Regions from separate parts of the Kluyvera intermedia genome, predicted to be linked through region 2. Evidence: predicted binding sites of a transcription regulator. Region 2 holds the regulator's gene; the other holds the start of a gene.
The links. Region 2 encodes LexA, which represses DNA repair genes until DNA is damaged. Its sites were predicted from a motif close to TNCTGTATGTACATACAGNA; they were not measured.
Positions count from the first base shown of each region.

Region 1: the regulator LexA is predicted to act here: its motif matches at 7,411-7,430, upstream of rmuC (DNA recombination protein RmuC).

Region 1 covers NZ_CP139986.1:4,493,616-4,508,637, forward strand. Annotated here, with positions in the region: gene rfaH (transcription/translation regulatory transformer protein RfaH) at 1-390, shown strand, start outside; gene tatD (3'-5' ssDNA/RNA exonuclease TatD) at 392-1,186, opposite strand; gene tatC (Sec-independent protein translocase subunit TatC) at 1,214-1,978, opposite strand; gene tatB (Sec-independent protein translocase protein TatB) at 1,981-2,511, opposite strand; gene tatA (Sec-independent protein translocase subunit TatA) at 2,515-2,769, opposite strand; gene ubiB (ubiquinone biosynthesis regulatory protein kinase UbiB) at 2,846-4,486, opposite strand; gene ubiJ (ubiquinone biosynthesis protein UbiJ) at 4,483-5,088, opposite strand; gene ubiE (bifunctional demethylmenaquinone methyltransferase/2-methoxy-6-polyprenyl-1,4-benzoquinol methylase UbiE) at 5,102-5,857, opposite strand; gene rmuC (DNA recombination protein RmuC) at 5,958-7,367, opposite strand; gene udp (uridine phosphorylase) at 7,508-8,269, opposite strand; gene U0026_RS21640 (dienelactone hydrolase family protein) at 8,507-9,322, shown strand; gene metE (5-methyltetrahydropteroyltriglutamate--homocysteine S-methyltransferase) at 9,422-11,683, opposite strand; gene metR (HTH-type transcriptional regulator MetR) at 11,801-12,754, shown strand; gene U0026_RS21655 (carboxylate/amino acid/amine transporter) at 12,642-13,541, opposite strand; gene yigL (sugar/pyridoxal phosphate phosphatase YigL) at 13,627-14,427, opposite strand; gene pldB (lysophospholipase L2) at 14,468-15,022, opposite strand, start outside.
Region 2 covers NZ_CP139986.1:4,383,953-4,398,974, forward strand. Annotated here, with positions in the region: gene U0026_RS21090 (conjugal transfer protein TraF) at 1-1,034, opposite strand, end outside; gene U0026_RS21095 (cupin domain-containing protein) at 1,207-1,695, opposite strand; gene zur (zinc uptake transcriptional repressor Zur) at 1,821-2,336, shown strand; gene U0026_RS21105 (CsbD family protein) at 2,391-2,600, opposite strand; gene dinF (MATE family efflux transporter DinF) at 2,741-4,060, opposite strand; gene lexA (transcriptional repressor LexA) at 4,130-4,738, opposite strand; gene U0026_RS21120 (diacylglycerol kinase) at 4,838-5,206, opposite strand; gene plsB (glycerol-3-phosphate 1-O-acyltransferase PlsB) at 5,335-7,764, shown strand; gene ubiA (4-hydroxybenzoate octaprenyltransferase) at 7,942-8,814, opposite strand; gene ubiC (chorismate lyase) at 8,839-9,336, opposite strand; gene malM (maltose operon protein MalM) at 9,524-10,462, opposite strand; gene U0026_RS21145 (maltoporin) at 10,578-11,936, opposite strand; gene malK (maltose/maltodextrin ABC transporter ATP-binding protein MalK) at 12,039-13,148, opposite strand; gene malE (maltose/maltodextrin ABC transporter substrate-binding protein MalE) at 13,518-14,708, shown strand; gene malF (maltose ABC transporter permease MalF) at 14,833-15,022, shown strand, end outside.

The sequences.
Region 1 (15,022 bases), 110 kb from region 2:
ACCCTGGAAAAAATCGTGCGCGGCAAACGCACCTCAGTCAGTGAGCCACTGTTCCCGAACTATATGTTTGTGGAATTTGACCCAGAAGTCATTCATACCACTACCATCAACGCCACCCGCGGCGTAAGCCACTTTGTGCGTTTTGGGCTTCATCCGGCGACGGTACCGTCAACGGTTATCCACCAGCTTTCGCTTTATCAGCCAGATGACGTTACCGATCCGGAAACCCCCTATCCTGGCGACAGCGTTGTCATTACCGAAGGCGCGTTCGAAGGGTTACAGGCCATCTTTGCCGAGCCGGACGGCGAAGCGCGCTCTATGCTGCTGCTCAACCTGCTTAACAAGCAAATCAAGCAGAGCGTTAAGAACACCGACTTCCGTAAATCCTGATTTAAAAGTCGATATTAAACAACTGTCTGGCATTGTTGTCTGTGACGGCTTCCAGCCATTGTGCCTCTTCCCCACGCCATTGGGCAACGCGAGTCAGAATATGCGGCACAAACGCCGGTTCATTACGACGCGATGCCGGCTTTGGCGTCATATCGCGCGGCAAAAGATACGGTGCATCCGTCTCCAGCAGCAGGCGATTGGCCGGGATCATCGGTAACATCTCGCGCAGCTCCAGCCCCCGACGCTCATCGCATACCCAGCCGGTAATGCCGATAAACAACCCGTGATCCAGACAAGCCTGCAATTCATCCCGCGTACCGGTAAAGCAATGCAACACGGCACCCGGCAGATGGTCCAGCCAGGGCTCCAGCAGCGCAAAGAAGCGATCGTGCGCGTCACGACAGTGCAGGAATACCGGCATCCCCAATTCAGCAGCCATCGCCAACTGGGCGCTAAAAGCGGTTTCCTGTTCCGCAGGCGTTGAGAAATTACGGTTAAAGTCCAGACCGCACTCGCCCACCGCCACCACTTCCGGTTTATTGACCAGCGTATAAATAGCGTCTGCGACTTCCGGTGACCAGCTGCTGCTGTCATGCGGGTGCACGCCTGCGGTAGACCAGCAAAGTTCAAATCGTTCTGCCAGCCGCTGGGCTTCTTCACTCTCATGACGGTTGGTACCAGTCAACAGCATACCGTGTACGCCAGCGGCGCGGGCGCGGGTGACCACCTCGTCGCGATCGCTGGAAAACTGTGAACTCGTTAAATTAACACCGATATCAAACATCATGGCTCCCATATGACAACCGCCCTGACGGGCGGTTGGTTATTCTTCAGTTTCTTCTGCTTGCGCGTCTTCCTCACGCGTTGCTCGCTTCCCGGCGTAGAAGCGGGAGAAAAACAGTCCCACTTCAAACAGACAGTACATCGGGATGGCCAGCAACGTTTGCGAGAACACATCCGGTGGCGTCAGCAGCATGCCAACCACGAATGCGCCGACCAGCACGTACGGACGCTTCTTGCGCAGGTCGTCTGGCGTGGTGACACCAACCCAACACAACAAGACAATCGCCACAGGCACTTCAAACGATACGCCAAACGCAATAAATAGCGACATGACGAAGTCGAGGTAGCTCTTAATATCGGTTGAGACCAGCACCCCAACCGGCGCAGTGTGCGTCAGGAAGCCGAAGGCCAGTGGGAACACCACGAAATAGGCGAACGCCATACCGGTATAAAACAGCAAAGTACTGGAGACCAGCAGCGGTACCACCAGACGACGCTCATGCTTGTACAGCGCAGGCGCAACAAACGCCCATACCTGGTACAGGATGACCGGCGCCGAGAGGATAAGCGAGACCATAAAAGTCAGCTTGATTGGCGTGAAAAACGGTGACGCCACATCGGTTGCGATCATCGTCGCACCCTGCGGCATCTGTTTAATCAGCGGTGCCGACACCAGTTGATAGATATCATTGGCGAAGTAAACCAACGCCAGAAAAATGACAATGACCGCAATAATGCAATTGAGCAGGCGCTTACGCAGCTCAATCAGATGAGCGATCAACGGTTGAGTATCTTCTACGCTCATGTCTACGGTTTATCACTCGATGCGGGGGATGAATCAGGAACGGCGGCGGTAGAGACTTTCTCTTTCTCTACCGGTTTGACCACGATAGTCTCAGGCTCTGAGGCTTCAACGTGCTGCGAAACCGGCTCCTCAGACGGTGCCACCTGCGGCTCAGCCGTAACCGGCTGTGCGGCGTCCTTATCCTTCACCACAGGGTTATGGATAGTATTGGCCTCGTCACTCGCCTTTTCAGGATCGTGCGCTGAGTAAGAACGCTTCATAGACTCTGCCGCTTCACGCAGTTCGTCCATAGAAGCCTTCAGCTCAGGCGTCAGACTATCCAGACTCGCTTTCTCCACTTTCTTCAGGCTGTCCTGAAACTCCTGGAGTTTAAGCTCCTGCGTCAGCTCATTTTGTACGGTTGCCGCCAGCGAGCGCAGTGCTCTGATCCAGCCAACAACCGTCTTCACTGCTACCGGTAGTCGTTTTGGCCCCAACACCACAAGGCCAACAATAAACACCAGCAACAGTTCACTGAAACCAATATCAAACACGAATTACACCTGCTCGTTGTCGTGGCGTTTCGCTTCGTCTTTCTTCGCACTTTCCTGCTTATCAGTAATTGATTGCGCAGTGAAGTCTGCATCCTGGCTCGGTTTGTCTTTCTTGTCGTCTTCATCACCCATGGCTTTTTTGAAGCCTTTGATAGACGCGCCTAAATCCGACCCAAGTGAGCTCAGCTTTTTAGTCCCAAAAAGCAGAACCACGATAACGACGATAATCAGCAACTGCCAAATACTAATACCACCCATACAAGTTCCTCTGATAGATGATGAAATAATCAGCGTGCATTATACGTTATGCAACGCCCTGTTAGCGACGCAAAAATCAGCGCGTCTTCCGCCAGCCTGCAAGCCATACCACCAGACCTCCGGCCATAAGCCATGCGGGTGTTAGCCCCCATTCCGGACGGTAAACCAGTAACACTGTACCGCTCAGGAGTAAAACCGCACCTATACCAAAGAGATAACGCGATTGCCCCTGCCGGATATGATGCGTTGCCATGTCTTGTGAAATCTTCGCCAGGCTAGCTTGCATCTGTTTACTCTGACGCAGGCTGTCGTACACCAACTCAGGGATTTCCGGCATTTTTTCGATCCAGAACGGTGCTTTGTCTTTCAACGCCCGGAACAATGCAGGAATCCCCACCTGATCCTTAATCCATGACTCAAGGAAAGGTTTCGCCGTCTTCCATAAATCTAACTGAGGATAGAGCTGACGTCCTACCCCTTCTACGTAAAGTAATGTCTTTTGCAGTAACACCAGTTGTGGTTGCACTTCCATATTGAAGCGGCGAGCGGTGTTAAACAGGTTTAACAACACGTGACCGAAGGAAATTTCTGCCAGCGGTTTTTCAAAGATGGGTTCGCACACGGTACGGATAGCAAACTCAAACTCTTCAACGCTGGTGTCCGCCGGTACCCAGCCAGAATCCACATGTAGCTCTGCCACCTTGCGGTAGTCGCGGTTGAAGAAGGCGATAAAGTTTTCCGCTAGATAGCGCTTATCGTCTTTATTTAACGAGCCGACAATACCGCAGTCGATACCGATGTACTGCGGATCTTCCGGGTGTTCGTAGCTGACGAAAATATTCCCCGGGTGCATGTCGGCATGAAAGAAGCTATCGCGGAATACCTGAGTGAAGAACACCTGCACACCACGTTCAGCCAGCAGTTGCATGTTGGTATTTTGCTTTTCCAGCGTCTCGATATCAGACACCGGGATGCCGTAAATACGCTCCATCACCAGCATATCAACGCGGCAGTAGTCGGAGTAAATCTCCGGCACATAGAGCATCGGGCTATTTTCAAAATTACGACGCAGCTGAATAGCGTTAGCGGCTTCACGCAGCAGGTTTAATTCATCAAGCAACGTTTTTTCATAGTCACGGACGACTTCCAGCGGGCGCAGTCGACGACCATCTGGCAGCAGGCGTGGAACCCAGCGAGCCAGCCGGTAGATAAGTTTCATATCCGCTTTGATGACCGGCAAAATGTCCGGACGGATAACCTTAATCACCACTTCCCGACCATTCTCTTTCAAGCGTGCCGTATGCACCTGAGCAATCGAAGCGGAAGCCAGCGGTTCAATATCAAAATCATCGAACCAGCTTTCGACGGGAATATCCCCCATCGATTTTTCAATTTGCTGTTTTGCCAGCTTGCCATCAAACGGTGCCACGCGATCTTGTAGCATCACCAGTTGGTCGGCAATTTGCGGCGGGAAAAGGTCGCGGCGGGTAGAGAGCATCTGGCCGAACTTGATCCACACCGGGCCAAGTTCCTGGAGCGCTAACCGCAGGCGGTCACCCAACGGTTTATCCTTGTGGCGATTCGGCATCCAGAACAACAACCGACGTCCAATACGCAGCGGCAGCGTGATTCGCATTTTGGGAATCAGCTCATCTAGCCCGTAGCTCAAGAAGGTGCGGATGATAAAATACAGGCGCCGTAATTCTCCTGGCGTCATTTCTCCTCCAGTTTTTCCAGCCGTTTGGTCAGGGCAGCAAGCTCTCGCTCCACGGCCATCGCTTCTTCAGCAAACCAGGCCACTTCTAATGCTCCCGGAGCAAGACGCCACTCTTCTGTGAGCGCTTCAGCAACATACTGCTGCTGGCGCGCCAGGCCATGCTGCAAAAATTTCATACCGCCACGCAGGGCTTTGCTGACGCCTTCGGCCGCAATATCTCCGGTATATGGCGCTAAAAGCTCAGCCGGGTCAAATTCGGCAAGATCAGCCAGCGACACCAGATTCTGCACCACCTGAAGATCGCCCTGTACTTCGAGGTCATTATTACGAATAAGCGCAGTCAGTTGCTGGCGGTTACGCAACTGCGGCAGCACGCTAGCGCGGGTCATCACGGTACAGTCAGCATCGCCTTCCCATGCGCCCAGTACGTCAACCTGACGCTCGCTGAAAACTAACACTAGCGGTGAGGTGAACTCTTTAAGTTCAATGCGCAGTACTTTACCAATAAGACGCTGACGAGCAGGTTTTAACGCCTTCTCACGCCACAGCAGCGCGTTGATGGCGGTCTCAATGCTGCCGGTTACTAAAGGTTTCAACGGCATAGCAGCCTCTCAATCAGAATTTATAGCCACGGTGCAGCGCGACGATCCCAGCCGTCAGGTTGTAGTAATCTACGTTTTCCAGACCCGCATTTTGCATCATCTCTTTCAGGGTATCCTGATTCGGATGCATACGGATGGATTCAGCCAGATAGCGGTAGCTGTCTGCATCGTTCGCGACCATTTCGCCAATGCGCGGCAGAATATGGAACGAGTAAGCATCGTAAGCTTTGCTCAGGGGGTCAATAACCGGCTTGGAGAACTCCAGCACTAACAGGCGGCCACCTGGCTTCAGTACGCGATACATGGAGCGCAGCGCTTTGTCTTTATCAGTGACGTTACGCAGGCCAAAAGAAATGGTGATGCAGTCAAAGGTGTTATCCGGGAATGGCAGCGCTTCTGCGTTCGCCTGAACGTATTCTACGTTACCCACTACGCCAATATTACGCAGCTTTTCACGACCCATTTTCAACATCGAGTCGTTAATATCAGCCAGCACGACGCGCCCGGTTTCGCCCACCATACGCGAGAATTTCGCCGTCAGGTCACCGGTACCGCCCGCCAGATCGAGAACTGTCTGTCCACGGCGCACGCCGCTGCAATCAATGGTAAAACGCTTCCAGAGACGATGAATACCGAATGACATCAGGTCATTCATAACATCGTATTTTGCGGCGACAGAATGGAATACATGCGCCACCATGTCTACCTTCTGATCTTTGGCAATTGTTTGAAAGCCAAAGTGCGTCGTTTCTTGTGAATCCTCAACCATCTCTATGCCTGCTTATCAAGAAAATGTTCATGGAGTGTAACAGATTGGGCACGATTGCCCTACGATTCCACCCCGTTACGAAATCGCCGGTAGCGCTGAATTAGCGGTGTTCTGCCGCTAACGGATTGTCATCATTCAACTCTTCATCATCACGCAGTCGGAACTCATCATCCTGCGAGGTCGCTTGCTCGACGAGATCGGGGTTGATCTCGCGCTTCACCTCGACGCCAAGATGACGGAACGCCTCCGCCTGAGACAACACGTTACCCCGCCCCGAGGTGAGTTTTTTCATCGCCTGACGGTAGTTATCCTGCGCTTTTTCGAGACTCTGGCCGATCGACGACATATCATCAACGAAGAGGCGCATTTTGTCATATAAGCGGCTGGCGCGTTCAGCAATATGTTGCGCATTACGGCTTTGATGCTCATAGCGCCACAGATTAGCAATAGTACGCAACGCCACCAGCAGCGTAGTGGGACTGACCAGCATAATGTTATTTTTTAACGCTTCGCTGATCAATTCTGGCTGGCGGTCGAGCGCCAGCAAAAATGCCGGTTCGACAGGAATAAACATCAGGACGTAGTCCAGGGAGCGCAGCCCCGGCAACTGTTGATAATCTTTACGCCCCAACAGACGAATGTGTTTACGTACCGCCGCAATGTGCTCTTGCAGAGCCGCTTCACGCGTATAGTCATCTTCAGCGTTAAAATAGCGCTCGTAGGCCACCAGCGTCATCTTGGCGTCTACCACCACATCCTTACGGTGCGGGAGGCGGACAATAACGTCCGGCTGCATGCGGGAGCTGGCGTCGGTGTTAATGCTGACCTGGGTTTCATACTCATGACCTTCGCGTAGGCCAGAAGCTTCCAGAACGCGGGTGAGAACCACTTCGCCCCAGTTACCCTGGGTTTTGTTATCCCCTTTTAGCGCCCGGGTCAGATTGACTGCTTCCTGCGCCATTTGGGCATTCAACTGTTGCAGATTACGAATTTCATGCGCCAACGTGTGGCGCTCACGCGCTTCCTGACCAAAGCTGTCCTGAACCTGACGACGAAAACCATCAAGCTGTTCACGTAACGGCGTCAACAGGCCGTGTAGACTTTGACGGTTTTGTTCATCCACCCGACGATTGCTCTGCTCAAAGATACGGTTGGCGAGGTTCTCAAACTGCTCGCTCAGGCGTTGTTCGCTGTTGAGCATCAGGCAGTGTTTTTCATCACCGTGCTGGCGAGTGGTCTCCAGCAACGTGGTCACTTCGCGCAGATCGACTTCGAGCGACGAGTTGATTTCTCGCAGGCTACGCAGCTCGTTGTTAAGCAGTTCACACTCTTCGCGCCAGTGGGCGTTCTGGGCAATGTGTTGTTTCGCGGCACTTAATTCACCGTACACATCTCGCTCTTCCGCCAACTGCTCGGCACGCTGATGCGCCACACGATAGCTCGCAGCCAGCCAGCCAATCGCTATGCCCGCCAACGCCACTAACGCATAAATCACCACGGCAATATCCACAACGCCCCCTACTTAAACCGGTTATCTGCACAAAATAGAATTGTGCTGTATAAACGTCCAGTTTTAAAGCAGTTTCCTGCGAGCCGCTGCGCAAAAAGAAAAAGGCCGAACAAGTCGGCCTTTTACGAAGGAGAGGAAAACTACAGCAGGCGACGCGCCGCTTCTACCACGATTTTCACCGCGTGGCTTTCGGTCTTCTTCATGGTCTCTGCGTTAGGAATTTCCTGCTGGGTGCGGTTGACGATAACGCCAGCAACCATCCCCGCGCGCAGACCCTGGCTTGAGCACATGGTCAGCAGGGTAGCGGATTCCATTTCGTAGTTCATCACGCCCATTGACTGCCACTCTTCCATCGAACCTTTGTAGTTTCTCACTACGCGGCCAGAGAAGGTGTCATAGCGTTCCTGACCTGGGTAGAAGGTGTCTGATGATGCAGTCACGCCCACATGAGTGGTCGCGCCGATAGCTTTCGCCGCTTCAACCAGCGCAGAGGTACAGGCGAAATCAGCAACCGCTGGGTATTCCATTGGGGCAAAATGCAGGCTCGCGCCGTCAAGACGGACGGATGCGGTAGTCACCAGTACATCGCCAACGTTGATGTGCGGCTGAATAGCGCCGGTGGTGCCCACACGCAGGAAAGTGCGGATACCCAGCTGTGCCAGTTCTTCCACGGCAATAGAGGTAGACGGGCCACCGATACCGGTCGAGCAAACGATGACTGATTTGCCATCCAGTTCAGCACGCCAGGAGGTAAATTCACGATGAGATGCCAGTTTTACCGGCTTATCCATCAGCGCGGCGATCTTTTCCACACGCTCCGGGTCACCGGGGACGATCGCAAGCGTAGCCCCTTGTAAATCGTTTTTAGTGAGGCCGAGATGAAAAACATCAGACTTGGACATAAAGAACTCCTCTGTGGTTTAAGTTTTGCAGAAGAAGCAAAAATGTACTTTATAGAAGACCACGATACTTTTTCGTGACTACCATCACTAAGGAATAAAAATATTACATTAAATTCCATGCAATTAGTGATTCACATCACATTAACAAGTTATTGTGATCGTCAGCTGCACAAAAATACGCCGTATTCAGGCACTGTGATTCTGCTATGAGTTCATTACAAGGGTACGGAGAATGCCATGACAATCAATAAACAACCTGGATTTGCATCTGCTGCTTCACCTCATGCCTCGACTACCGTCCATACGCCCGAAGAGGCTATTACGGCGGGAGAAACCTCCATTCCCTCACAGGGAGATACGCTGCCGGCTTATCAAGCCCGACCAAAACATAGCGATGCGCCTCTCCCGGTAATCATCGTAGTGCAGGAGATTTTTGGCGTCCACGAACACATCCGTGATATCTGCCGTCGGCTGGCGCTGGAGGGTTATCTGGCTATCGCACCAGAACTCTATTTCCGCCAGGGCGATGCCAGTGACTATGACGATATCCCGTCATTGTTCAGCGGTCTGGTATCAAAAGTTCCCGATGCCCAAGTGCTGGTCGACCTCGACCATGTTGCCAGTTGGGCTGCGCGCAACGGCGGTGATGCCAATCGCTTGTCGGTGACCGGTTTTTGCTGGGGAGGACGTATTGCATGGCTGTATGCCGCGCACAATCCACAGCTGAAAGCCGCGGTGGCCTGGTATGGTCGCCTGACCGGTGACAAGACATTAAACAATCCAAAACACCCGGTTGATGTGGCGGTAGACCTTAGCGCACCGGTGCTTGGGCTGTACGGCGGGCAGGATACAGGGATCTCACTTGAGTCCGTCGAAACAATGCGTCATGCGCTACGCGCGGCTAATGCGAAAGCCGAGATTGTGGTGTATCCCGACGCCGGACACGCGTTTAATGCCGATTATCGCGAAAGTTACCATGAAGAGTCAGCTAAAGATGGCTGGCAACGGATGCTGGCGTGGTTTGCGCAGTATGCGGGGAAGAAAAGCCAGTAGCCTAATAAAGTAGCCCGCCCAAGCGAAGCGCCGCCGGGATTCGGCTCCCGAGCCTTCCCGGAGTCGGCGCAAACACCTCGTCCGGGCTACCTTGTTTTTTTACGCCTGCCGCAGATTTTGCGCGGCTTTCACCATATTCGCCAGCGCGGCCCGGGTTTCCGGCCAGCCGCGCGTTTTCAGGCCGCAGTCGGGGTTAACCCACAGACGTTCCGCCGGAATACGTTGCTCGGCTTTCTTCAGCAGCGCTTCAATCCATTCCACGCTCGGCACGTTTGGCGAGTGAATGTCGTACACGCCAGGCCCGATATCATTCGGGTAGTCGAACTCTTCGAACGACTCCAGCAGTTCCATATCAGAACGCGAGGTCTCAATGGTAATGACGTCCGCATCCAGCGCCGCGATGGAATCCATGATGTCGTTGAACTCGCAGTAACACATGTGAGTGTGGATCTGCGTGTCGTCCTTCGCCACTGAGGCATTAATACGGAAGGCTTCCACGCCCCACTCCAGATACGCCGCCCAGTCACTACGACGCAGCGGCAGACCTTCACGCAGCGCTGGTTCGTCGATCTGGATGATACCGATACCGGCAGCTTCCAGATCCGCGACTTCATCACGCAGCGCCAAGGCAATCTGCTTAGCAATAGTTTCGCGGGTCACATCTTCACGTGGGAATGACCAGCAAAGAATGGTCACCGGGCCAGTCAGCATGCCTTTGACCGGTTTGTCGGTCAGCGATTGGGCGTATTTTGCCCATTCCACGGTAATCGCTTGCGGGCGACTGACATCGCCAATCACCACCGGCGGTTTCACGCAGCGTGAGCCATAGCTCTGTACCCAACCGTTTTGCGTAAAGACAAAGCCGTCGAGGTGCTCACCAAAATATTCGACCATGTCGTTACGTTCAGCTTCACCGTGCACCAGCACATCGAGGCCTAAACGCTCCTGCTCCACAATAGCCTGTTTGATGTGCTCGGCAATCCCGGTGCGGTAGTTGCTCGCGTCGAGATTGCCTTTTTTGAAGTCCAGACGCAGACCGCGGATTTCTGTGGTTTGCGGGAAGGAACCGATGGTCGTGGTCGGCCATGCCGGCAGGTTAAAGCGTGCACGCTGGGCTCTAGCACGTACCGGATAAGCATTAGCACGCTGGCTATCCTGCGCGGTAATCGTTGCCAGACGTTTTTCAACCACAGCATTGTGGACGCGGGTTGACTGCCGACGCGCCTGAATCGGCGCACTCCATTCTACCAGCGCAGCGGTATTGCCCGTGTTCAGCGCATCACGCAGCAGCGCCAGCTCACCACATTTTTGCAAAGCGAAAGCAAACCAGCTCTTCACTTCAGCATCAAGGCGGGTTTCGACGCTCAGATCAATGGGGCTGTGCAGTAGGGAGCAAGAAGAGGCCACCCAAAGCGGACGTTTGCCGACAATCGCTTTAATCTGGGTATATTTTTCGGTCAGATCGGCACGCCAGACGTTGCGGCCGTTAATCAAGCCTGCAGAGAGCAGCCAGTCTGCCGGTAGACGCTGATGCAGTTCCTCAACATCATCGCTGCCGTGTACGAAGTCAACATGCAGCCCCTGTACCGGCAGCGCGGTAAGGGTATCCAGATTCGGCGTTACCCCTTCAAAATAGGTGGTCAACAGCAGTTTAACCTGCCCAGTCAGCGCATCGTATGCTGGTTTAAAGGCGTTCAGCCAAACCTGGGGCAACTCTAAAACCAGCGCAGGCTCATCAATTTGTACCCACTCAATACCGCGTTTCGCCAACTCACCCAACACCTGCTGATAAACCGGCAGGATATCGTTCAGCAGACTCAGGCGGTCAAACTGTTCGCCCTTCACTTTCCCCAGCCACAGGTAGGTTAGCGGGCCCAGCAGTACGGGTTTTACGTTGTGGCCGAGCGCCAGTGCTTCATCCACCTCATCCAGCAGTTGGGTCCAGGTCAGTTTGAACTGCTGCCCCTTGGTGAATTCAGGCACCATGTAGTGATAGTTGGTATTAAACCATTTGGTCATTTCTGCCGCCGCCGCAGGTTCACCGGTCGGTGCGCGGCCACGGCCAATGCGGAATAATGTGTCGATATCAACAGAGCCATCTTTATTCTGATGGCGCGCCGGAACGTTACCCAGCAGCAGGCTGGTGGTCAGCACGTGATCATACCAGGCAAAATCGCCCACCGGCAGCAGATCGATACCCGCTTGTTTCTGCTGTTGCCAATGACGAGCGCGCAGCTCACGGCCCACGGCCAGTAGTTCTTCACGGGAGGCGTTACCCGCCCAATAGCTCTCTTGCGCTTTTTTCAGCTCGCGACGCAGGCCAACGCGAGGGAAACCGAGGGTGTGGTTTTGAATAGTCATCATATGCCTCTCATGGAATTTTCAGTATTTAGCCGTCCAGATGTTTACACATCCATAATTGGCGGTTACTGTATAATCCTCAAGCGCAATTTGTTCATGCCGAAGTGAAGGACTTTCATGATCGAGATTAAACACCTGAAAACGCTCCTGGCGTTGCGGAATAGTGGTTCACTGGCAGCCGCCGCGGCGACGCTGCATCAGACCCAATCCGCCCTGTCTCACCAGTTCAGCGATCTGGAACAGCGCCTTGGCTTTCGGCTATTTGTACGTAAAAGTCAGCCGTTACGCTTTACCCCACAGGGAGAGATTCTGCTACAGCTGGCAAACCAGGTGCTGCCGCAAATTAGTCAGGCGCTGCAAGCCTGCAATGAGCCTCAGCAGGCGACGCTACGCATCGCCATTGAATGCCATAGCTGTATTCAGTGGCTGACACCCGCGCTGGAGAACTTCCACAAGCAGTGGCCTCAAGTGGAGATGGACTTTAAATCTGGCGTGACGTTCGACCCACAGCCTGCCTTGCAGCAGAGCGAACTGGACATTGTGCTGACCTCCGACATTCTGCCGCGCAGCGGCCTGAATTATTCTCCGATGTTTGATTTTGAGGTGCGTCTGGTGCTGTCGCCGGATCATCCGCTGGCGACCAAAACGCGTATTACGCCGGAAGATTTAGCGCCAGAAACCCTGCTGATATACCCGGTACAACGTCAGCGTCTGGATATCTGGCGTCACTTCCTGCAACCAGCAGGTATCAGCCCACAGTTGAAAAGCGTCGATAACACGTTGCTACTGATTCAGATGGTTTCTGCGCGGATGGGCATTGCCGCACTGCCGCACTGGGTGGTAGAGAGTTTTGAGCGCCAGGGTCTTATCGTGACCAAAACCCTGGGCGAAGGGCTGTGGAGTCGGCTGTACGCCGCCGTGCGCGATGGCGAGCAGCGTCAGCCGATTATGGATGCGTTTATTCGCTCAGCGCGGAACCACGCTTGCGATCATCTGCCGTTTGTGAGGAATGCGGAGCTACCCAACGCCGATGTACCCAAAGTGAGGCCAGGATCACCGCGGCCCCTGTAAGGAAGCTCGGCCAGTGGGGCTGTTGATGCCAGATAGCCAGGTTAACCAGCAGCCCCGCAGGCACATGCATATTGTTCATAATGCCCAGCGTGCCCGCATCCACCTGTGTGGCACCGTAGTTCCACATAAAGTAGCCAATTCCCGACGCCACCACGCCAAGGAACACCAGAATGCCCCACTGCGGTAGCGTCTGTGGCATTTTCTGCGCATTGCCCAGCAGTGACCAAGCCACCACGGCCACCAAAAAGGCGCCAAGGTAGAACCAGGCAAATGCGTTGTGCTGCGGCATCGGACGGGTTTCCATCAGGCGTTTATAACCCACCATGCCGATGGCAAAGACGATATTGGAGAGCTGCACCAGTATCAACCCTGTCCAGAAATGGCTAGTGACATGGTCATAACGAATAATCCCCGCGCCAATCACCGCTAGCAGCGCGCTAAACGCATAGCTCCAGCGCAGGCGACGTCCACTCATCAGGTCATAAATCAGCGTGATGTAGAGCGGTGTTAGCACGGTAAACAGCAGCAACTCGGAGACGGTCAGGTAGAGATAGGCGCGGAAGCTCAGCATATACATAATGCCAAGCTGCATCGCCCCTACCAGCATATACAGCCCCACTGTTTTCAGACTGTGCCCGCGCGTACGCAGAAACGGCAAAAATACCAGTGCCGCCAGACCGACACGCACCAGCACGGCAAAATAACTATCAACGTGCCCGGCGAGGTACTCGCCGTAGAAGCTAAAAGAGAAAGCCCACAGGATCGTGGTAATAATCAGGAGCGCCACAATGAATGTCTCATAGGAAGATGAACATTCATTGTAGCGAAGAAGAGGGTTGACAACTGACCACTTAGTGACCAGTTGTCACTTTTTAATCAAGGTACAAATTGCGCAGGTAGTGTGGAACCGCATCATCAGCGTTAGAACCTATCACTTCCAGATCGGGGTGAAGATCCTTCAGGCGCTGATGGGCACCTTCCATAATGCAGCCTTTACCGGCCATCGACAGCATTTCTGCGTCGTTCATGCCATCGCCAAAGGCGATACAGTCTTTCAACGTGTAGCCCATCGCTTTTGCCACCGCTTCCAGCGCGTGGCCTTTAGATACGCCACCCGCCATCACTTCCAGACAGGTCAGAGTAGAGAAACTCACATTAACGCGATCGCCCCAGCGCGCGTTAATGGCCTGCTCCAGCGGTAGCAGCGTTTCGTGGTCGTTGCAGGTAAAGAACACCTTGCTCACGCCTTCCGGCTCCAGCAAACCCGGCTCATATAACGTGTAGTTGAAGACCGCTTCTTTGAAGAAACGCATCTCTTCCGGACGATGGCGATTCATAAACCATTCATCATCACGATAAACGTTGGTGACGATATCCGGGTTGGCATTCACCATCCCGAAGAGATCGGTCGCAATATCGCGGTCCAGGTTATGGGCGAATACCTGGTTGCCATCAGCATCGTGTACCCGCGCGCCGTTCGAGGTGATCATGTAGGATTTGATCCCGAGGTTATCGCGGATCTGCCCAACATCAATGTAGTGACGCCCGGTCGCGAAGACGAAGTTCAGACCGCGCTCGGTCAGCAACTTGAGAGTCTCTTTTGCGTATGGCGTTAAGTGGTGATCAGGGGAGAGTAAGGTACCATCTAAATCAGACGCAACAACCTGGTACATATTCGAATTTAACCTCTAAAAGTGCGGCGCTGGCGCCGAATTAACGATGTCGATGGAAAAAATCGACGATGGCAGTGAGCGCGACTGAGCGCATAGCGTCCTTTTCAAAAAGGATCTCATGATAGGCACCTTGTATGACAAGCGGCTTACCGCCATCGCAAGGATGGCCCGCTTCGGCGCGAATTTCACAATAACGATCGTGCATGCGATTATCAACGACGCGTTCTTCCTCCGCCTGAATCAGCAGCACGGGGAAAGTGTCCGTCGCGGCATTTGCCAGGATTTGTTCTCCCGCCAGAATACCTTCTCGCACCCAATGGTACGTGGGCCCGCCCACGCGTAGCCGGGGTTCATCCGCATAAAAACGGACATTACGCCGGTAGCGCTCGCGGCTATGGGTTAAGGTGTTAACGCCGAACGGTAACGCGTACCATCGGCCCGTCCCCATTGCATACCCTTCCCGAACACGCTGATGGCCCTCAGCCCAATCGAGAAGCGGTCTGACAACCCACTCCGGCAGACGCATAATAATACCGAACATCGGCGCACAAAGCGCGATGGCATCACAGCCCTGGGGTTTGCGTTGCAAAAATTG
Region 2 (15,022 bases):
CTTTCCTCACTCTTGAAGCCTTTGGTTTCCGTCAGATCACCATCAGCGCTCAGGGTAAGCATGTCGGTATGCCAGGCCACGCCTGCGGTGACCAGCGGACGGATTTGGTACGTGTCGCGCACACCGTCCACCTCTTTGGTGTCGATATCGCGGGAGAACAGGTTTTGCCCACTCAGCCCCACAGTCCAGTTGTCGCCAAAGTCGGCGGCCATCCCGGCATCCACGTTAAAACCGGTGTCGTCGTTACGATAGCGGCTGCTATTGATATCGTCGCTGCTGAAGTTGTAGATCGACACGGTGTAGTTATAGAGCCAGGTTTTTTGCAGTTTTGGCGTCACGCCAAATGATACCGGCACGCCACCAAAATCAAACTGGCGGGCAATAGCAACACCGTAGTCGGAAACGATCGCCGCTCGGCCATAACCTTTAGATTTGAGATTTTGTGGGTTAACCGCCAGTGCGCTGGAAGGCACGGCTTCAACGCCACGCAGCAGGTCAATATCGCCCTGGTCGATATACGAACTCACTCGCGCCCGAGCGCTAGCTTTCGCCACAAACGCCACGTCCAGAGTCTCATTCGGAATACTCACCGCCAGCCCCGCCCCAGCTTTCGCACTGGCGGTTTTTCCCTGGAGTGAAGAGAGCTGATCCGCTAAATCACCGGCGGCAGATGAAACCTGTCGGTAGCCCGCACTGCCGGGGACGAACAGGTCGAAAAGATTGATATTGTCCAGAGAGTGGCGATAGTTGTTTACATCGTCGCTGATATCATCAATTTTATCGCGCAGATTGTCCTTGTCTGATATCTGCGCACCAATTGTCGGTAGGATCACCGTCACATTATCGTCCGGTTTGGATTTTGCCAGCAACGCTGGGTTAATCAGCACCCCGCTACCGTATTTCGCGGAAGCGACACCGGTGCCACCCATGGCGTCATTTCTGGCTTCCGTCCAGCCGTTTGCTGCCCCTGCCTGTCCTGCCACTAAAAAAGAGACAGCGATCCCCATCAGCGAAAATTTTTCGTTTTTTTTCACAGTTTGCCCGTTTTATTGTCTGTTATGAAACAACACTCCCTCTGTTATCACCCAGAGAGAGAAGAACTATTGCTGTGAATAACGGGACAAAAAGCGGTTTGTTCCCTTAACTGAAATTTTCGACAGGCTATATTTATTAGTAAGCGCCCTAATCTTTTATAGAAGAGGATCGTTAATTTCGCCCAGGTTTTCCGTCGTGTGGGCCAAAAAACTGCGGTGGGTGATCCACCCAACGGTCTTCACGGGTGACAGCATACGACGCATTTAGCGGATAGTAGATTCGGTTCGACCGCTTGTTTGCCTCACCGACTACCAATAAACGCACCTCTTCTGAGGTGTTATTGATAAAGGTGTGACAGACACCGGTTCCGGCCGGAAAACCGACGCTATCACCCGGTTCCAGCTTCCACAAATAACCATTAATCCATGCCTGAGGGTAGCCCTCCAGCACATAGATAAACTCTTCCTCATCACTTTCAGCATGCGGGTAAGAGGTGCGACGGCCCGGTGGTAAACGCTCGTGATGAATACCAAGATGCCTAAGCCCCAACGCACGAGCCAGCGGCGCGCCAATAGCAAAGCGTTCTTCACTATCGGGATAAGTCGAATTATCGGGTCCTTCAACATCGTGCCAATGGCGAATGCAATCGGGTCTTTTCATCATTTTCGTCCTGAGTGTGAACTAAGCCTGCTATAACACACCTATAGCACACGGGTGGAAACTCGGCGTTTCTAACATAACATGATAAAGTATGCGTTTGTTTCACCCGTAACTCGAGGACGCCAATGGATAAGACCACTACGCAAGAACTGTTAGCGCAAGCTGAATTGCTGTGCGCGCAACGCGGCGTGCGCCTGACTCCGCAACGTCTGGAAGTACTGCGTCTGATGAGTCTGCAGGAAGGGGCGATTAGCGCCTACGATCTGCTCGATCTACTGCGCGTCAAAGAACCCCAGGCTAAGCCGCCAACGGTTTATCGCGCACTGGAGTTTCTGCTCGAGCAAGGTTTTGTGCATAAAGTGGAGTCTGCGAACAGCTACGTGCTCTGTCACCTGTTCGATCAACCGACTCACACCTCGGCGATGTTTATCTGCGACCGCTGCGATGTGGTGAAAGAAGAGTGTGCGGAAGGGGTGGAAGATATCATGCATACGCTGGCGGCAAAAATGGGCTTTGCCCTGCGCCATAACGTTATTGAAGCACATGGTTTGTGTTCAGGCTGCGTGGAAGTAGAAGCGTGCCGGGCGCATGAAGATTGCCAACACGACCATACCATTCAGATTAAAAAGAAATCCCGCTAGTGGCTGCTTAACGGGGGAGCGTACGTCCTTGTACGCACGGGTAGGAATTATACGTTACCAGTGATGGTTATTACGTTTGTCCCAGCTATCGACCTCTTTCTCCGCTTCATCCTTCGCGTAGCCGTAGCGTTCCTGAATTTTACCGACCAGCTGATCGCGTTTACCTTCGATCACCGTCATATCGTCATCGGTCAGTTTGCCCCATTGCTCTTTCACTTTACCTTTAAGCTGTTTCCAGTTGCCGCCGATTTCGTCTTTATTCATCATCAAATCCTCGAACGTCAGTGATTGAACTAGTGAACTAAAGGTTGCTGTAGAGCAGACGTCTTTTTCTCTAAGCGTGAGATTAATTGTAGTCACTCATTCTGGGGTTGATTCACTATTCGGAATCTTTAACCGTTCCGTCAGAGAAACCAGCTATTGTTCCGCCAGTGCCGACGCCAGATAACCGCCAGAGACAAACCGCGCAAAGCAAGGAAAACAGCCAGCGCTAGCCACAGACCGTGATTGCCAAGAACCGGCAGCGCCAGCAGCGTTAACGCAAAACCTACCGCCGCTACCGCCATGCTGTTACGCATCTCCGCCCCACGCGTTGCCCCGATAAACATGCCATCGAGCAAGTAACACCACACGCCAATCACCGGTAACACCACCTGCCAGAGCACATAGCGATCGGCTAGCTGTTGTAGTTCGGGCAATGAAGTCAGCAACGCAACGATATGCTCACCGAAAACGGCATAAATCAGCGCGAAGGCTAGCGCAACCACGCCGGCCTGACGACACGCAGCCCGCCAGACCTCCAGCAATTTGCTACCATCCCGCGCGCCGTAGGCCTGCCCGGAATGCGCTTCTACCGCATAGGCGAAGCCGTCCAGTGCATAGGCCGTGAAGGTCAGCATGGTCATCAGCACCGCATTCACCGCCACCACGTCGCTACCAAGACGCGCGCCAAAAACGGTCACGGCACCAAAGCAAAGCTGGAGCAGCAACGAGCGCAGCATGATGTCGCGGTTCAGCGCCAGCAAGCGGCGGAAGTCACCCGCCCAGGCGGTTTTGAGCATTGCCCAGGAAATCCCGCGCATCACCAGCACCTTACGCACCATGCCCAATCCCACCAGCAAGGTAGCGTATTCGGCAATCGCCGTTGCCAGCGCCGCGCCCTGCACGTTCATGTGTAGCCCCATAACCAGCCACAGATCGAGCACAATGTTCAGAACGTTACCGACCACCAGTAGCACTACGGGCGCTCGCGCATATTGCACGCCGAGCAACCAGCCCAGCAGTACGAGGTTTGCCAGTGATGCCGGAGCGCTTAGCCAACGGATGGAAAGAAAACGCCGCGCCTGCTCCAGCACTTCACCGCTCCCTCCGACGATGGACAGCGCCAACTCAATCAATGGATTTCTGAAGAGGACAATCAGCAATCCGGCCCCCAGCGCCAGCAGCAGCGGCTGCACCAGCGCACGAGCCAGCGCCTGCGGATTTTTGGCGCCAAACGCCTGTGATGTCAGGCCAGTAGTGCTCATACGTAAAAACAGCAATAGCATGAACAGGAAACTGGTCGCAGTGGCGCCAATCGCCACGCCGCCGAGGTAAACGGGACTGTCGAGGTGACCAATAACCGCGGTATCCACCAGCCCCAGAAGAGGAACGGTGATGTTGGAGAAGATCATGGGAAGCGCCAGGCGCCACAGGGCCTTATCGGCGGAAGTCAGAAGCGGCATGTGTGTATACCAGAAAGAAAAAAGGCTGTGATAGCGAAAGCCTCACAGCCGTTTAAGACAGGGGAAGAGTTACAGCCATTCACCGTTGCGGATAACGCCAACGGCTAGCCCTTCAATCGAGAAGTTCTGCTGACGCAGATCGACCACGATAGGGGAAAATTCGCTGTTTTCGGGCAGCAATTCGACGACGTTACCCTGTTTTTTCAGGCGTTTCACCGTCACTTCTTCGTCGATACGCGCCACCACAACCTGGCCGTTACGCACGTCCTGAGTTTTATGCACAGCGAGCAGATCGCCATCCATAATCCCGATATCTTTCATCGACATGCCGCTCACCCGAAGCAGAAAATCTGCGCTCGGTTTGAACAGCGAAGGGTCAACCTGGTAGTGCCCTTCAATGTGCTGCTGCGCCAGCAGCGGTTCGCCCGCCGCCACACGGCCTACCAGTGGCAGGCCCGTTTCTTCTTCCACCAGCAGGCGGATGCCGCGAGAGGCGCCTGAGACAATCTCAAGAACCCCTTTACGCGCGAGCGCTTTAAGGTGTTCTTCAGCAGCGTTCGGGGAACGGAACCCCAAGCGCTGAGCAATTTCCGCACGTGTTGGCGGCATGCCCGTCTGGCTGATGTGATCCCGGATGAGATCAAACACCTCTTGCTGCCTGGTCGTTAATGCTTTCATTCCGCCCCCTGGGTGTATATACAGTTATGCTGTGAGTATATACAGCTAGTGTCTATTTTGGAACCATAAAACACGCAAAATCAGGCAGTTTTCACAGCTTTAGTGGAAATGCGCCCACAACAGGATGCCCCAGGTGAGAAGCGCGACGAAAATCGACAGTAGCACCGCCGCCGATCCCATGTCTTTCGCACGCCCCGACAGTTCGTGATGCTCCGAACCAATACGGTCAACTACCGCTTCCAGTGCACTATTGAGAATTTCCACTATCATCACCAACAGGACGGAGCCGATAAGCAGCACGCGGGTGATGGGATCAACATCCAGCCAGCAGGCGATGATAATCGCCACGACCGAGGCGGCCCCTTCCTGGCGGAAGGCAGCTTCGTTGATCCATGCCGCGCGAAATCCTTTCCAGGAATAGCCTGCAGCTTTGATGATTCGGGTGAGCCCAGTGGTATTATTGGCCATCTAAAGAACCTTTTTCATTTATACGTCTATGACAATGCGTGTTATGAAGCGGTAGAACAGAAATTCTGCCGACTTTCTGATATTCTTGCCGCGCATTTGCATGATTAACCAGAGGCTTTACATCGTTTATGTCCGGCTGGCCACGAATTTACTACAAATTACTGAATTTACCATTAAGTGTTCTGGTAAAGAGCAAGTCTATTCCGGCAGAACCTGCCCAGGAATTGGGGCTTGATACATCACGTCCAATTATGTACGTCCTGCCTTATAACTCTAAGGCCGACTTACTGACGCTGCGCGCCCAGTGTCTGGCGCACGAGCTTCCCGATCCGCTCGAACCGTTAGAAATCGACGGCACCCTGCTGCCGCGCTACGTGTTCATTCACGGCGGCCCGCGCGTCTTCACTTACTACACGCCGAAAGAAGAGTCGATTAAGCTGTTCCACGACTACCTCGATCTGCACCGTAGCAATCCAAATCTGGATGTGCAAATGGTGCCGGTGTCGGTGATGTTTGGGCGTTCTCCAGGTCGCGAGAAAGGCGAGGTGAATCCACCTCTGCGGATGCTGAACGGCTTCCAGAAATTCTTCGCCGTCTCCTGGCTGGGGCGCGATAGCTTCGTGCGTTTCTCCCCGTCCGTCTCACTGCGCCGCATGGCCGATGAACACGGCACGGATAAGACCATCGCCCAAAAACTGGCGCGTGTGGCCCGTATGCACTTTGCTCGTCAGCGCCTGGCAGCAGTAGGTCCACGCCTGCCTGCACGTCATGACCTGTTCAAAAAACTGCTGGCGTCAAAAGCGATTGCCAAAGCGGTAGAGGACGAAGCACGCAGCAAAAAAATCTCCCACGAAAAAGCGCAACAGAATGCCATTGCGCTGATGGAAGAGATTGCCGCTAACTTCTCCTACGAAATGATCCGTCTGACCGACCGTATCCTGAGTTTTACCTGGAACCGTCTGTATCAGGGGATTAACGTCAATAACGCCGAGCGCGTACGCCAGTTGGCGCACGACGGGCATGAGATTGTTTATGTGCCCTGCCACCGCAGTCACATGGACTATCTGCTGCTCTCTTACGTGCTCTACCACCAGGGGCTGGTGCCGCCACATATCGCTGCCGGTATCAACCTGAACTTCTGGCCAGCGGGCCCGATTTTCCGCCGCCTGGGCGCGTTCTTTATTCGCCGTACCTTTAAGGGCAATAAGCTCTACTCAACCGTGTTCCGCGAATATCTTGGCGAGCTGTTTAGCCGTGGTTATTCCGTGGAGTACTTCGTTGAGGGTGGTCGCTCCCGTACCGGTCGTCTGCTGGATCCGAAAACCGGCACCTTGTCGATGACGATTCAGGCGATGCTGCGCGGCGGTTCTCGTCCTATCACGCTGGTGCCAATCTACATTGGTTACGAGCACGTGATGGAAGTGGGCACTTACGCCAAAGAATTACGCGGCGCGACGAAAGAGAAAGAGAGCTTACCGCAGATGCTGCGAGGCTTGAGCAAACTGCGTAATTTGGGGCAGGGTTATGTGAACTTCGGTGAACCGATGTCGCTGATGTCCTATCTCAACCATCACGTACCGGAATGGCGCGAGTCTATCGATCCTATCGAAGCCGTGCGTCCGGCGTGGCTGACGCCAACCGTCAATAAGATGGCGGCAGAACTGATGGTGCGCATCAACAACGCCGGTGCGGCGAACGCCATGAACCTGTGCTGTACCGCGCTGCTGGCTTCTCGTCAGCGTTCGTTGACCCGCGAGCAGTTAACGCAGCAGCTGGATTGCTATCTAGACCTGATGCGTAACGCGCCGTACGCGCCGGATGCCACCGCGCCGAAAGCGTCGGCGAGCGAGCTTATCGACCACGCGCTGCAGATGAACAAGTTCGAAGTCGAGAAAGACACCATCGGCGATATCATCATTCTGCCGCGCGAGCAGGCGGTATTGATGACTTACTATCGCAATAACATTGCGCATATGTTGATGATGCCGTCGTTGTTAGCCTCGATTCTGACCCAGCACCGTGAGATCTCACGCGAGCAGGTTCTTGAGTACATTGGGACGCTGTATCCAATGCTGAAGGCAGAGCTGTTCCTACGCTGGGATCGCGAGGAGCTGCCGGCGGTTATCGATACGCTGATTGCTGAGATGGCGCGTCAGGAATTGGTCAACGTGGATAACGACAAGCTGCGTATCAACGCCTCTCATTCCCGTACCCTGCAACTGTTAGCCGCAGGCGCGCGTGAAACGCTGCAACGTTATGCGATCACCTTCTGGCTGCTGAGCGGAAACCCGTCGATGAACCGCAGTACGCTTGAGAAAGAGAGTCGCACGCTGGCTCAGCGTCTGTCTGTTCTGCACGGCATTAACTCACCGGAGTTCTTCGATAAAGCGGTGTTCTCATCGCTGGTGTTGACCCTGCGTGATGAAGGCTATATCAGCGACAGCGGCGACGCCGAGCCGGAAGAGACGATCAAGGTGTACCAGATGATGGCAAGCCTGATTACCCCGGACGTGCGCTTGACGATTGAGAGCGTGACGCAGGAAGAAGCGGCGCAGTAAAAACAAAAATCCCCGGCATCGACCGGGGATTTTTTTATGCTTTTGTAGCCCAGACGAGGTGTTTACGCCGACTCCGGGGTGATTCCGTGCCAATTCCCGGCGGCGCTGCGCTTGGCCGGGCTACCGGTGAGGTGTAGGCCGGATAAGGCAAAGCCGCCGTCCGGCAATGTGCACAGTTCAGAACTGCCAGTAGCTCATCGCCAGACCAATAAACAACACCAGCCCCACGTAGTTATTGTTTAAAAATGCCTGGAAGCAGGGGTCGCGTTCACGGTTACGGATAAGCTTCTGCTGATACACAAACAGCGCGCCAGCGACCAGAATCGACCAGTAGAACTCCCAGTTCAGGTCATTCAGCCAGCCAATCGCCGCCATTAGCGCCAGTACACCCGCCTGCAAAATACCGATAATCAGCCGGTCGTATTGGCCGAATAAAATGGCCGTCGATTTAATGCCGATTTTAACGTCATCGTCGCGATCAACCATCGCGTACTGGGTGTCATAGGCGACCGCCCACAGGATGTTTGCCAACAGCATCAACCAGCAACTGAGCGGTAAGGTTTCGCTAACGGCGGCAAACGCCATAGGGATTGACCAGCCAAAAGCCGCGCCCAACACCACCTGCGGCAAATGGGTGTAGCGCTTCATAAACGGGTAGACCCAAGCCAGCGCCAGACCGGCGACCGACAGCAGGATGGTCATGGTGTTGAGCGTTAGTACCAGCAAGAACGACAGCAGTACCAGCACAGCAAACAGGATCCGCGCCTCTTTCTCGCTCACCGCACCGCTAGGAAGCGGACGGTTTGCTGTGCGCTTCACGTGCCCATCAAATTTACGGTCGGCGTAGTCGTTTACCACGCAGCCTGCGGCGCGCATCAACCAGACACCCGCGACGAACACCGCCAGAATCCACAATGGTGGTACGCCCGGTGCCGCGACCCACAGCGCCCATAGCGTTGGCCACAGCAGCAACAGTGCGCCAATCGGTTTGTCCGTGCGCATCAGTCGGTGATAAGCCATCAGCTTACCCGACCTAAGACTCGTCTCCATTTTCCTTCTTCCTCTTAATGCAGCTTAATACAGCGGCGACGCCGGTAAAAACAGCTCTGTCAGCAGCAGCGGTTTCCCGCTCAGACGGAGGCGAGAACGACGCCCCCACAGCGCATCGTGACGCCCAATTTCAATAAAGTCGCGGGTCAGTTGGGAGGACGTAAACAGATAACGCCCCAGTGGGGTTTTCCCCAGTTGCTGTAGCGCCAGCTCTGGCCCACAGAGGGTTGATTCAGGCACCACGGTACGCCCGGCAAGCCACGGTTCGTCACCCACGCACAATAATATTTCTCGCAGCCAATAGCGAGGTTCTTCCGGCAATAGATGCTGTTCACTGGTCAATGCATCGCGGTGGATAAATTCTTCGTTTAATAGCGTAACGCTAACCGGTTTCCCATACTGCTCAAACCGTTTGGTCATAGAATCTTCCAGCATCAGCCAATCACGCAGAGCCGGTTCGAGCGGGGGAACGACGTCAAAATAGCGCAAATTACGCAGTTGCGTCAGTGCAGAGTGCGACATGCCTGTCTCTCCAATACATAGCGTTCAGGCATTGTATCGCAGAAAGGCGTGGGAGGGAGTGCAGGAATGGTCAAATACGATCATAAGCGCAACAGCGGTGCAACAGATGATGCTAGATGCCAAAAAAGGTGCGCCCGTGAGGGCACACCGAAAGGCTTCGCCTAAACATCCGCGCTGCGGGGAGAACTTACCCCTTGCCTTTTACAGCGCCGATAAAGGTGGAACGAGCAGATTTGGAGCCCAGACGTTCGGCTTCATTCATCAATTTCAGGGCCTTGTCGATGTCCCCTTTCGCCACAGCTTGTTTAATACCGTTGTTAAAGTAGCTTTCGGTATCGTTGAGCATCGGTTCCGCTTTTGCAGCAGGAGCCGGAGCTGCTGCGACGGCTGCCGCAGGTGCTGCATAGGTTGGTGCGGCGGTATTACCGACGGTCACCGGAGCCGGGCCGGAAGAGCCGAATAGTGGGCCAACCAGTACGCTGGAGCTGCTGTTGGTTTTCACTTTCAGCTTCACCAGACCGTCGGTGGTGTGTTTTGCAATCGGGTCTGGAATATCCGGGATCGCGTTGCCAATACCTTTGGCATAAGCTTTTGCCGGATCCAGCAGCTTAGTGGTCTGCTGCAAATCTTTTTCAGTAGTAAAGACCAGTACGTAGAGTTTTTGCTGTCCCAGCGCTGGCGTCAAACGCATAACACCTTCCAGGCGGTCGGCGCTCATGACACCCGGTTCCTGGTAGGTAAAGTAGCTGCTAGGGAAATAGGCAGAAGGCGTCATATTCTGATCAAGAATCAACACATTCGGTGCAAAGACGGTAGTTTGTTTGTTCACTTCGCTGGATAGCGTCAGCGTGAGTTCGCCAATGTTAGCCGGTACGCTGTAAGCAACAACTTTACCGGTGATACCTGGAACATTCAGCGTTTGTCCGCCCACCGCAATTTGCGTGGACTGAACTTTAGATTGGTCGACCGGCGTCCAGGTCAGTTGTTGCAAGGACGACATCGGGATGGTTGGCGCGGCGCTGGTGTTTTGCGGCACATAGTTGACGTCGGCAAGGCTGATGCCCGGGACGCTCGCCATTAATCCAGCGGTTAAACATAGAGCAACGAGACTTTTTTTCATTTTCATTATGATGACCTCAGAAATCGCCAGTCTAGCGGTGGCCAGGCAATAGCGCGCTAAACCTTATGAAATAGAGGGGCTTGCGCCCCTCGTCAGATTATTGCTTCAGGTTAATGCTGAATTACCACCAGATTTCCATCTGAGCACCGAAGGAGAACTCATCGCTGTCGCCGCGGCTGGTGTTGGATGTGCTTGAGTTGCTTGAAACGGCATAACGAGTTGCATCGCCGTTGCTGTTTTTCGCGTAGCCCCAGTTTTCATCCCATTTCGCATAGGTTGCGAACACACGGATCGCCGGACGAGACCAGATGCTGTCACCCGCCTGCCATTGTTGTGCCAGGGTGATTTTGTACTGGCTGTTACGGTCGCCAGTCTGCTGGGATTTCACGTTGTCATAGCCAACTTCCAGCAAGGTGCTCATGATTGGTGTCCATTTGTACATTGGACGGATACCCACGGTATACCATTCGGTACCCAGGTCGTTATCCATATCGAGATTCTGATACATACCGACGTACATCAGGTCCCAATCGTCACTCAGAGAGATAGCACCGTGGTCTAATACGCGCACCAGGCTACCGTTGTTGTTTACAACGTTGTTGGCGTAGTTCGTTTTTGTACCGTCTGGATTGGTAATGGTTATCGTAGAAGAACCGAAGGAGCCCTGAGACAGCCCTTTACCCTGAGAAGTCATAGAGTCAGTTGCGTACTGAACAACAAACTTGTTGTAGCCTTTCAGCATGCTCTGGGTATGTTCAGCGGTGAACATCCAGCCATCTTTAGAAGCGCCATCTGCCAGGCTGTAGTCATCAGTGGTGTTTGCACGACCGTAGTCAGCACCCAGTTCCAGCATGCCGTCTGGGTTGATAGCCAGCTGCGCTAAACGCACGTCAAAGACGTCGTTGGCGGTATCTTTGGTTTTGTCATAAATATTCTGGCTGCTGAAGGCATAAGAACCACCAGCTTCCTGAGAACGGGTCGCTGCCAGAGACAGTTTACCGAAGCCCAGATCGACGTTTTCGATACCCGCACCAGGACCTGAAATATCCCAGTAGTAGAAGTCGATCATGTGAACATCATGACGTTGGTAGAAGCGCTTACCGGCCCAGATAGTGGAGCCTGGCAGCCAATCAATCAGGTTTTTACCCTGCACGTTTGCTTCACGGAATGCTGGGTCAGTCCCTTCCCAGTCATTCTGCTGGGCAACGGAGTAAGCCACGTTAGTGTCGAAGTAGAAGCTCTTATCGCCTTCTTTCCACACTTCCTGGCCTAATTTCAGTTCGGCGTAGGTTTCACATTCGTTACCGAGACGGTATTTACTTTGTGCACCAGTTGCCTGGAAACATTGTTGTTCGCCACCGCTACCTGTCCAGCCAATACCGGAACGTGCGTAGCCATGGAAATCTACTGCCATTGCTTGAGCAGACATAATGCCTGCAGCAACAGCAACCGCCACGGGGAGTTTGCGCAGAGTAATCATCTATTCTATCTCCTGAGATCATTGCTTTTCTTTAACATTTCACCCCGTAACGCCTTATCGTTGGCGGTGTAAGGGTTTCCTGTTTGTTTTGTTATGGGGCTCTTAAACACCGGGTTCTTTGTGCAGCCGACGACATGCAGTGCCATCTTCTCGGAACAGATGACAACGCTCTGGCGGCAAACCAATGGCGAATGTGGCACCCTCTTCTACCAACACCACGTCGTTCTGGCGGTACACCAGGTTTTGACGAATGGCGGGGATCTGGATATGAATTTGTGTTTCGTGACCGAGCTGTTCGACAACATTCACGATGCCTTCCAGCGTCACATCGGCGATGTGGCTAGGCAGCAGGTGTTCAGGGCGGATGCCCAGCGACATGTTGGTACCAACATTCACGTTGCTGCTTTCTACCGGTAGCCAGATTTGCTGGCGGTTCGGCAGCTCAACCTGCACCTGATCAATTGCAGTTGCGGTGACTTTAACCGGCAGGAAGTTCATCTTCGGCGAGCCGATAAAGCCCGCAACAAAGCGGTCAGCCGGGTAGTGATACAGCTCCAGCGGTTTACCCACCTGTGCTACGCGACCGGCATCCAGTACCACGATTTTGTCCGCGAGGGTCATGGCTTCGACCTGATCGTGGGTGACGTAAATCATCGTGCGGCCAAGGCGTTTGTGCAGACGGGAAATTTCAATACGCATCTGGACGCGCAGCGCCGCATCCAGGTTCGAAAGGGGTTCATCGAGCAGGAACACGCGTGGTTCTGCCACCAGCGTACGACCAATGGCGACACGCTGACGCTGACCACCGGAGAGCGCTTTCGGTTTACGTTCCAGCAAATGTGCTAGCTGTAAGACTTCAGCAACTTGCGTGACGCGCTGGTTGATCACCTCTTTTTTGGCACCCGCCAGTTTCAAACCAAAGGACATGTTCTCGGCAACGGAAAGGTGGGGATATAACGCATAGGACTGAAACACCATGCCCACGCCACGTTCAGCAGGTGGGATATCGTTCATGCGGGTTTCACCAATATACAGATCGCCACTGGTGATGGTTTCGAGGCCCGCGATCATACGCAGCAACGTTGATTTGCCACAGCCTGATGGCCCGACAAACACCACGAACTCCCCTTCCTGGATGTCGAGGTTAATATCTTTCGACACCACCACGTCTCCCCAGGCTTTCGTTACATTGCGTAGCTGTACGTTCGCCATGCCCTTCTCCCTCGTTACAACTCGTCACCAAAAGACACATTCAAGATGGGCTGACTATGCAGCAACCATCATTCTGGTGAATCCTCCACCCCCCCGGTTTTTTATGGGGGAGGAGGCGGGAGGATGAGGAGGCGCGCTCTGCTCCCGATGACATCTCATCCGAACGAAAATCGTGATGGTGCTTGCAAAAACCGGCGCATTTTTTTGTGCGCTGGAACGCATAACCGGGGATTTTGTTATCGAGATCACACTAATAACCCCTAGGGCGTAGACTCCAGGAGGATGGAAAGGGGTTGCTAAAAAAGGAAACTCATCAACGTTAAACCACCTCTGTGTATCCACGAGTACATCACCAAAAAGGACGGATAGATGAAAATCAAAACTGGCGCTCGCATCCTTGCGCTTTCCGCATTGACCACGATGATGTTTTCCGCCTCTGCTCTGGCAAAAATTGAAGAGGGAAAGCTGGTTATCTGGATTAACGGCGACAAAGGCTATAACGGCCTGGCCGAGGTCGGTAAGAAATTCGAGAAAGATACCGGAATCAAAGTCACCATCGAACACCCGGATAAGCTGGAAGAGAAATTCCCGCAGGTTGCGGCAACTGGCGACGGCCCGGACATTATCTTCTGGGCACATGACCGCTTTGGCGGCTACGCACAGTCTGGCCTGCTGGCCGAAGTTACCCCAGATAAAGCGTTCCAGGACAAGCTCTACCCGTTCACCTGGGATGCAGTACGTTACAACGGCAAACTGATTGCTTACCCAATCGCGGTTGAAGCGCTGTCGCTGATTTACAACAAAGACCTCGTGCCTAACCCACCGAAAACCTGGGAAGAAATCCCAGCACTGGATAAAGAGCTGAAGGCAAAAGGTAAATCTGCGCTGATGTTCAACCTGCAAGAACCGTACTTCACATGGCCGCTGATTGCTGCCGACGGCGGTTACGCGTTCAAGTTTGAAAACGGCAAGTACGATGTGAAAGACGTGGGCGTAGATAGCGCTGGCGCGAAGGCGGGTCTGGGCTTCCTGGTTGACCTTATCAAGAACAAGCACATGAACGCAGACACCGACTACTCCATCGCTGAAGCCGCCTTTAACAAAGGCGATACCGCAATGACCATCAACGGTCCGTGGGCGTGGTCGAACATCGATAAGAGCAAAATCAACTATGGCGTAACGCTGCTACCAACCTTCAAAGGCAAAGCGTCTAAACCGTTTGTTGGCGTACTGAGCGCGGGTATCAACGCTGCTAGCCCGAACAAAGAGCTGGCGAAAGAGTTCCTCGAAAACTACCTGCTGACCGATCAGGGTCTGGATGAAGTGAACAAGGACAAACCGCTGGGCGCTGTTGCGCTGAAATCCTTCCAGGACCAGTTAGCGAAAGATCCACGTATCGCGGCGACCATGGATAACGCCCAGAAAGGCGAAATCATGCCGAACATCCCACAGATGTCTGCATTCTGGTATGCCGTTCGTACCGCAGTGATCAACGCCGCCAGCGGTCGTCAGACCGTCGATTCTGCGCTGAAAGATGCACAAGGTCGTATCACCAAGTAATGTTTTTATCCCCTCTCCCGCAGGGAGAGGGTTAGGGTGAGGGTTGTTTAATATATCCGCCCTCACCCCGACCCTCTCCCCCAGGAGAGGGAGAAAAGCTCAAACGTTGTAGAGGAAGATCCCCATGGATGTCATTAAAAAGAAGCATTGGTGGCAAAGCGACCGGTTTAAATGGTCAGTGATAGGTCTGCTTGGACTGCTGGTGAGTTACCTTGTCGTTTTAATGTATGTACAGGGGGAGTACCTGTTTGCCATCATGACGCTGATTTTAAGTTCAGCGGGCCTGTATATTTTCGCCAATCGTAAAACCTACG